Regions from separate parts of the Priestia sp. P5 genome, predicted to be linked through region 1. Evidence: riboswitches for the same ligand, from Rfam matches in the RefSeq annotation. Region 1 holds a riboswitch; the other holds the start of a gene.
What was found. A riboswitch is a leader RNA that binds a small molecule or an ion and turns the genes downstream of it on or off. The one in region 1 is predicted to bind glycine.
Positions count from the first base shown of each region.

Region 1 (4,437 bases):
AAGCAACAAATGTTCAGCATAAGTTTGCCGAAGGGAAAATTAAGCGAATTCGCAAAAAATCCCCTCAGCGCGTAGAAGCACCTTGTCCGATTTACGACCAGTGCGGAGGCTGCCAGCTTCAGCACTTATCTTATGAAGGGCAGCTAGAATCTAAGCGCGATATTGTTCTGCAAGCGTTCGAACGTCACAGTTCATTAAAAAAAGTAGAAGAAAAAACTCGCCAAACGATTGGTATGGAAGATCCTTGGCGTTATCGTAATAAATCTCAGTTTCAAGTCGGCGTAGATAAACAAAAAGTCATCGCTGGTTTGTACGGACTGAATTCTCACCGCTTGATTGATATTGAAAACTGTCCCATTCAGCATAAAGCTACGAATCACGTGACAAAAGAAATAAAACGAATTTTACAAAATCTTCAAATTCCTATCTACAATGAACGCAAACGCCGTGGTATTGTACGTACCATCGTATCTCGAGTAGGATTTGAAACGGGTGAAGTGCAAATTGTCTTGATCACGGCTAAAAAAGAAATTCCGAAAAAAGAGCTGCTGATTAAAGAAATTCAGCGCCGCCTACCGGAAGTGAAATCGCTCGTACAAAACGTAAACGGCCAAAAAACATCGCTTATTTTTGGAGACGAAACGTTTACGCTCGCTGGAAAATCGGTGATTCAAGAAACGTTAGGTGATATCTCATTCGAACTTTCAGCGCGTGCATTTTTCCAGCTGAATCCTCTCCAAACGGTGAAGCTATATGACGAAGTAAAAAAAGCAGCTGCACTAACGGGCAGTGAAAAAATTGTAGATGCTTACTGCGGAGTAGGGACAATTGGCTTATGGCTTGCTAAAGATGCCAAAGAAATTCGCGGAATGGATACGATTGAAGAATCGATTGTAGACGCAAGAAAAAATGCCCAAGATCATGGGTTTGAGCATGCTACGTACGTAGCGGGTCCGGCTGAGAAATGGATGCCGCAGTGGGTGAAAGAAGGCTGGAAGCCAGACGTTATCGTTGTTGACCCGCCGCGAACAGGCTGTGATGACAAGCTTCTAAAAACAATTTTACAAGTAAAGCCAAAGAAAATGGTTTACGTATCTTGTAATCCATCCACATTAGCGAAAGATGTGCAGCAGCTGTCGAAGGCTTATCATGTGGATTACATTCAGCCTGTGGATATGTTCCCTCATACGGCGCATGTAGAGAATGTGGTGAGCTTGACGTTAAAGAAATGAATAGAAAAAGAGTAAAGGGCAGATCGGCTTCTGCTCTTTTTTGTTTGTAATTTTGTAATAAGGAGGTCTTTATCACAAGTAAAGGAACAAGGTTTTTATGTAGTATCATATTTCAAATAAGGAAAATAAATGAAACTAATTTTTCCTATTGACAAAGCATCCAACTGGTATTAGAATAAACAACTATTCGACAGTCATTCTATTGATTGAAAAATTTAATACGTAGAAAGCTATGATTGCTATGGATCACACTATAGCAGGAGCAGCTTCTGGAGAGATCGCGATAGTTTCGCGACGCCGAAGGGTTCACAATCTCAGGCAAAAGGACAGAAGAGTACCGGATATTTATTTGGCATGTTACTAATTGGTGGCATGTACCATAATATTTGTTATTCTTATGACCATGAGATTGGAGCGCATCCAATCTCTTTTTTTATTGGACTTTATTTTGTAGTCCGCACGATTGTATCAAAGGTTTTATTGTTAGGAGGAGTTAGAGTTGGAACAACGAGAATTAAAGAGGGATTTATCCAATCGTCATGTTCAGCTAATCGCGATTGGAGGAACCATTGGGACGGGATTATTTTTAGGTTCTGGTAAAGCAATACAGCTTGCAGGTCCCTCTATCATCTTTGCTTATTTAATTGTTGGTATTGCGCTTTTCTTTGTGATGAGAGCGCTAGGAGAACTACTGCTGTCTAAAGCAGGTTATCAATCGTTAACGGATATTGCTGAGGAATATCTTGGACCGTGGGCTTCATTCGTAACGGGATGGACGTACTGGTTTTGCTGGATCATGACAGCTATGGCTGACGTGATTGCCGTTGGCGTATATGTGAAATATTGGTTCGATATCCCTCAGTGGGTTCCTGCACTTATTTGTGTGATTATTTTATTAGGGCTTAACTTATTAACCGTAAAATTATTTGGAGAATTAGAGTTTTGGTTTGCTTTAATAAAGGTTATTACGATTCTTGCGTTAATTGTTATTGGCGTTATTTTATTGGTAATCGGATTTAAAACGGATGCAGGATCGGTTACGGTTCAAAACCTTTGGAATCATGGAGGACTCTTTCCAAACGGGGTTTCAGGTTTCTTACTTTCATTCCAAATGGTTATTTTTGCATACGTGGGGGTTGAATTGGTAGGGGTATCGGCAGCGGAAACATCAAATCCCCAAAAAAATATCCCATCGGCCATTAATAAAATTCCGCTGCGAATCTTATTTTTCTATGTTGGAGCGCTTATCGTCCTTTTATTTATTAACCCGTGGATGGAATTAAATGCAGCAGAAAGTCCATTTGTTAAAACCTTTAGTTTAGTCGGAATTCCGCTTGCTGCTGGAATTATTAATTTTGTTGTATTAACTTCAGCCGCTTCTGCTTGTAATAGCGGAATGTTTTCAACAAGCCGTATCTTATATAATTTAAGTAAAAATGACCAAGGGCCATCTACGTTTGCAAAACTGAACAAAAACCACGTACCAAGCAACGGATTGTTTGTATCTACGCTGGTTATCTCAGCGGGAGCTTTGTTAAGCAAACTGATACCAGACCAAGCTTTTGGCATCGTAACGACCATTAGCGCTATTTGTTTTATTTGGGTGTGGAGTATCATTCTTATTTGCCATCTAAGATATAAAAAAACGCGTCCGCAGCTGCATGCAGTATCAACATTCAAAGCACCGTTAACACCATTTATAAACTATGTTGTGCTAGCGTTGTTTGCTGTGATTCTTATTATTATGCTGTTTTCTGATGCGACGCGCCCAGCCTTATTGTTGACACCCGTTTGGTTTATTCTCTTATTTGGTTTTTACGGGGCTAGAAGGAAAAAGAAATAGTAAATTGGTGACCTCATCATTTCGTGATGGGGTCTTTTTATTAGAGGATAAATAATTGATTTCTACTGCATGAAGAAAATGCAGGAAGCAAAGTTTATATAAGAACCCTAAAAAAATGTTTTAACAGAAAATACAGTGAAAAAGCTCATAGTTTTCTGATAGTAATGTAGAACCAAATGATTTTCTTCTATGTCTAAAGATGGAATTCTATCATTTACATGGAAAAGTCTTCATTTTGGAGTACAATGAAGGTAGACTTCATTAGATTAAGGTGAACAAACATGAAATGGTTTAAATCTCATACGTTTTGGAAAATCTTCACGATTAATGTGCTTCTTATTTGTACCGTATTAACGCTAATGTTTATTGTTTCAAGAGTGATGCTGCCTAATATTTCTCAAGATCAATATCGACAGGTAACTGATAAAACCGTCAAGAGAATGAAAGAGCAAATTAACGTCGTCATTAAAGATATTTGGAACCTGGGCGACGAGGTACAGCAAGATCCTATTTTTTTATCGGATGATGAACAAGAAATAGACAAAGAATTGCAGAAAATAGTTAATATTTCACCGTATATCGATAGCGGAACCATTTTTAATGTAAAAGGGTATGTTGAGCATTATTACCCGAATGATTTAAAGAATATGCAACATGTGAACTTAAGTAAAAGAAAATATTTTCAAGAAGCTCTGCGAACCAAAAAAATATATTTAAGCGATGTCGTTTCAGCAGATACAAAGCACTACATTGTGGTGATGGCTATTCCTATTTTGGATGGGCAGCAAAATGTAAAAAAGGTCGTAAATCTAGCGCTGCGAATTGAAGAAAATGAAAGTTTTCAATCCATCTTTCAAACGTTCGATATAGGAGAGAACGGCTATACATTTATTGTAGACCGAAATGGTAGAATCATTTCTCACCCAAAAAAACAGCGAATTGGTGAAAGTGCTAGTAAAAATGAAATCGTCCGAGAAACGATGAATCATAAATCAGGATATCAGCGCGTTGTGAACACCGAAGGAAACTATTTCTTTGCATCATTTGAATATATTCCTGTTCTTAATTGGGGGATAGTTGCTCAGTTACCCGTTGAAGAAATTTACAAGCCTTATGAAATGTTTGAAAAAACGCTTTGGATCGTTTCAGGTGTTACGATTTTACTGCTTTCTTTTTTTACTGCGTTATATGCAAGGCAAATTGTGAATCCAATTCATAAACTATATGAATTGGCGGGACAAGTAGCACGCGGGAATTTTAATCAAAAAATTCCGGAACGAGAAATTGAGCGGGGCGAAATCGGTATTTTATCTAAACAGTTTAATGAAATGATTAGCTATATACGCCATTCTAAAGCAAATT
Region 1 is NZ_JAKWFJ010000004.1:132,928-137,364, forward strand. It holds gene rlmD (23S rRNA (uracil(1939)-C(5))-methyltransferase RlmD) at 1-1,232, shown strand, start outside; glycine riboswitch at 1,492-1,572, shown strand; gene MMB69_RS24020 (amino acid permease) at 1,732-3,075, shown strand; gene MMB69_RS24025 (PAS domain-containing sensor histidine kinase) at 3,357-4,437, shown strand, end outside.

Region 2 (4,437 bases), on a different contig from region 1:
TGATTCCTTCTCCGCCTGCTTCAGTGGCAATAAATACTTGCGCGTGGCTTTCAAAAAGCTGCTTCATCCAGTCTTTTTTGCCTCGCTTAAATCCGCCTCTAAAAGGTACAGAGGTAATCCCATGCTGTTTTAAATACCACTGTAAATACAGTTGAGTTGCTCTGTACTCAGTAAAAATAATGACTTTATCATCAATTTTCTGAACGAGCTCTAGCACTTTTTCTGCTTTTGCATTTTGCGGGACTTGCTGAAGTAGTTCCATTAACGGCGTAATCATATGTTCCGTTAATGCGCTGTTTTGATCTTCCTGACGTTCCAGCATGTTTTTTAATGTCATATACACCGCTTCACGGCTGCTGCAGGCCTCTCGCTGCAGAGTTAAAATTGAAAAAGCGCTTGAAGGGTGGAGTCCGTTTCCTTTAAAAGATGTAATCGCATCATACAGCTCCCGTTCTTTTGGCGAGAATTCAACAGGAATGGTTTGAACAATTCGCTTCGTCCATTCGATACCCGTATCGTGGCGGCGATTTCGAATCATAACTTTGTTAACAAGCTCTTTTAAGTGTTCATCGTTTTGCAAAGAGCGTTTTTTAGCGGAAAATAATTCTTCGAAATAGTCTTTATTACCGAGATGGCCAGGCTTTAAAAGAGAGACTAAGTTAAAAATTTCTTCAATTCGATTTTGAATCGGTGTTGCGGTTAACAACAGACAAAATTTCTTTTTTAGACTTTGCACAAATTCATAGTTTTTTGTTTTGTTGTTTTTAAGTTTATGAGCTTCATCAATGATGATGAGGTCGTAGTCTTGTTCAAGGACAATTTCTCGATGAGGAGAACGTTTTGCTGTATCAATTGAAGACACAACGATGTCACACTGATCCCACACATATGATTTTCTTTGAGGGACTGCGGGAATATAAAATTTTTGATTCAATTCCATAGCCCACTGTGAAACAAGCGAAGCTGGAACTAAAATGAGAACTTTTTTAACAAGTCCGCGAATCATATATTCCTTCAAAATTAACCCTGCTTCAATCGTTTTTCCCAGTCCTACTTCATCTGCTAAAATGGCTTTCCCATTCATTGTTTCAACTACTTGTTTGGCTACTTCGAGCTGATGAGGAAGCGGCGTTAAATCGGCTAGATGTTTTGGGCTTTGTAGTCCTTCAAATTCTGAGATAAGCGTTTGGTCTTCTATTTCATAGGCAAGTTTATACAAATCCCATGCAGACCAAGGGCCGTCTTGCTCCAATTTAGTTGAGAAGGCTGCTTCCCATGTTTCATCGATGTTTAATTTCACTTTCATGATAAAAATGCTCCTTTGTAAAAAATTTTTATTGAACAAATGATAAGAATCAGGTAGGATAAAAATATATTTAGAAAATTTGAAAAAGAAAATAGATTAGCACTTTACAAATGATTGTGTGAATAAAGATAGATACATCTTTCAGTAGTATGCCCAACTTTATCAACTTTATAGAAGCGAATGACGACACGGGGAGAGACTACTTGAATGTAGCGCCGAAGGAGCAAGCAATAAAATTGTGAATCTCTCAGGCAAAAAGACTCTTGTTTGACGCAGCTCTGGAGAGTGTCTATGCGTTTATAGACCACCCACGAGGCAAACCTATTCGTTTATAGGTAAACTTTCAGGTGAAAAGGACAGAGACTTCCTACTAAATACAGTAGGGGGTTTTCTGTCCTTTTTTGTTTGGATACATAGTGATCCCCACACTATTTGAAAACTCCCCGTTATGAAAAGTTTCACGTGAAAAAGAGGAGGACATAAATATGACAACAGAATTACACAAAACGCCGCTTTATGATATCTATCAAAAATATGGTGCCAAAACAATTGATTTTGGCGGATGGGCTCTTCCCGTTCAATTTTCTTCTATTAAAGAAGAGCATGAAGCTGTACGTACAAAGGCAGGCCTTTTTGATGTCTCTCATATGGGAGAAATTCTTGTAACAGGAGCTGATAGCTTAGCTTTTCTTCAGCACACGATGACAAATGACGTTTCTACCCTCGTAGATGGAAAAGCGCAGTATACGGCTATGTGTTATGAAGACGGAGGCACGGTAGATGATTTGCTGATTTATAAAAAAGCAGATCAAGAGTATTTGCTAGTCGTAAACGCTGCTAATATTCAAAAAGACTATGAGTGGCTGGTGTCTCACAAACAAGGAGATGTAACGCTCGTTAATCAATCTGATGAAACTGCGCAGCTAGCTTTACAAGGTCCTGTAGCAGAAAAAGTTTTACAAACTTTAACGAACGAAAATTTATCTTTATTAAAGCCATTTACATTTGCTAATGATGTAGAAGTAGCGAATGTAAAAGCTCTCGTTTCACGTACTGGGTACACCGGGGAAGATGGCTTTGAAATTTATTGTTCTTCAACTGACGCCGCTCACTTGTGGACGGCTATCTTAGAAGCAGGCAGTGATGAAGGTGTGTTGCCTTGCGGATTAGGAGCTCGCGATACGCTTCGTTTTGAAGCTACTTTGGCTTTATATGGCCAAGAGCTTTCAAAAGATATTACGCCCATTGAAGCTCGAATTGGATTTGCAGTGAAAACGAACAAAGACAGCTTTATTGGAAAAGAAGTGTTAAAAGAACAGCGTGAAAGCGGGGCACCTCGTAAGCTGGTAGGAATTGAAATGATTGATAAAGGTATACCAAGACACGGTTACGAAGTATTGGCAGATGAAGAACAAATTGGATTTGTGACAACAGGTACACAGTCACCGACATTAAAGAAAAACATCGGTCTAGCACTATTGTCAGCAGAGTATACAGAGCTTGATCAAGAAGTGGAAGTGCAGGTTCGCAAAAAACGCTTAAAAGCAAAAGTGGTTTCAACACCTTTTTATAAACGTTCAAAGTAAGCTTTGGGGAGGAATTTAACATGTTACATCGCTATTTACCAATGACAGAACAAGATCAGCAGCAAATGTTAGCAGCAATTGGTGTTTCATCTGTTGATGATTTATTTTCAGATATTCCGCAGCGCGTTCGTTTTCAAGGAGAATACAGTATTAAAAAAGCGGCTTCAGAGCATCAGCTGTTAAAAGAATTAAATAGTATGGCTGCTAAAAATGCTCATTTAAAAGACTATGCTTCTTTTTTAGGAGCAGGAGTTTACGATCATTACATGCCGGTTATTGTTGATCATGTTATTTCTCGTTCGGAATTTTATACGGCCTATACTCCGTATCAACCGGAAATTTCTCAAGGAGAACTTCAGGCCATCTTTGAATTTCAAACAATGATTTGTGAGTTAACGGGGATGGACGTGGCTAATTCTTCTATGTATGACGGAGGAACTGCTTTAGCAGAAGCCGCTATGCTCAGTGCGGGTCAAACAAAAAAGAAAAAAGTACTTGTCTCTGCGGCTGTTCACCCTGAGTCAAAAGATGTGTTAAAAACGTATGCGAAGGGTCAATACATTGAAGTGGTAGAAATCCCTGCAGCAGACGGAGTAACAGACATGATTGCATTAGAAAAAGAGATGGGGAGTGACGTGGCAGCTGTTATTGTCCAGTATCCAAATTTCTACGGACAAATCGAGCCGTTAAAAGAAATTGAAGAAATTACCCATCAAGAAAAATGCATGTTTGTGGTTTCAAGCAATCCTTTATCATTAGGTTTACTTACGCCTCCTGGAGAATTTGGAGCTGATATTGTCATTGGAGATGCACAGCCATTTGGTATTCCAAGTCAATTTGGAGGCCCGCACTGCGGATACTTTGCAACTACGTCTAAGCTTATGCGAAAAATCCCAGGACGATTAGTAGGGCAAACGGTAGATGAAAACGGTAAGCGAGGGTTTGTTTTAACCCTTCAAGCACGTGAACAGCATATACGCCGCGATAAAGCGACTTCTAACATTTGTTCAAATCAAGCGTTAAATGCTTTAGCGGCATCAGTTGCCATGACAGCTTTAGGCAAGCAAGGTGTAAAAGAAATGGCGCTGCAAAATTTATCAAAAACGCATTATGCATATGAAGCGTTAAAGGCAAAAGGGGTAAATGTAGCATTTGAAGGACCGTTTTTTAATGAATTAGTCGTGAAGCTTCCTGTTTCGGTAACAGAAGCAAACAGTCAGTTGTTAGCTTCAAAAATAATTGGCGGTTATGATCTTAGCCGTGATAACCAAGCGCTTGAAAATCACATGCTGCTTGCTTTTACAGAGCTCCGTACAAAAGAGGAAATTGACCAACTTGTAAATGAATTGGGGGATCTTCATGCTTAATCAAAATCAATCACTTATTTTTGAAAGCAGTAAAGAAGGGCGAATCGGCTATTCATTGCCAGAGTTAGATGTGCCGCAAGTAAATGCTGAAGAACTGCTTGGAAAAGCGTATGTGCGTACCGAAGCTCCTGAGCTTCCTGAAGTATCAGAACTCGATATTATGCGTCATTACACCGCG
Region 2 is NZ_JAKWFJ010000001.1:402,983-407,419, forward strand. It holds gene MMB69_RS02090 (DEAD/DEAH box helicase) at 1-1,306, opposite strand, end outside; glycine riboswitch at 1,487-1,579, shown strand; gene gcvT (glycine cleavage system aminomethyltransferase GcvT) at 1,792-2,892, shown strand; gene gcvPA (aminomethyl-transferring glycine dehydrogenase subunit GcvPA) at 2,913-4,259, shown strand; gene gcvPB (aminomethyl-transferring glycine dehydrogenase subunit GcvPB) at 4,252-4,437, shown strand, end outside.
Region 2: it holds a riboswitch for glycine, as region 1 does, so the genes downstream of both, gcvT (glycine cleavage system aminomethyltransferase GcvT) here and MMB69_RS24020 (amino acid permease) in region 1, are expected to answer to the same signal.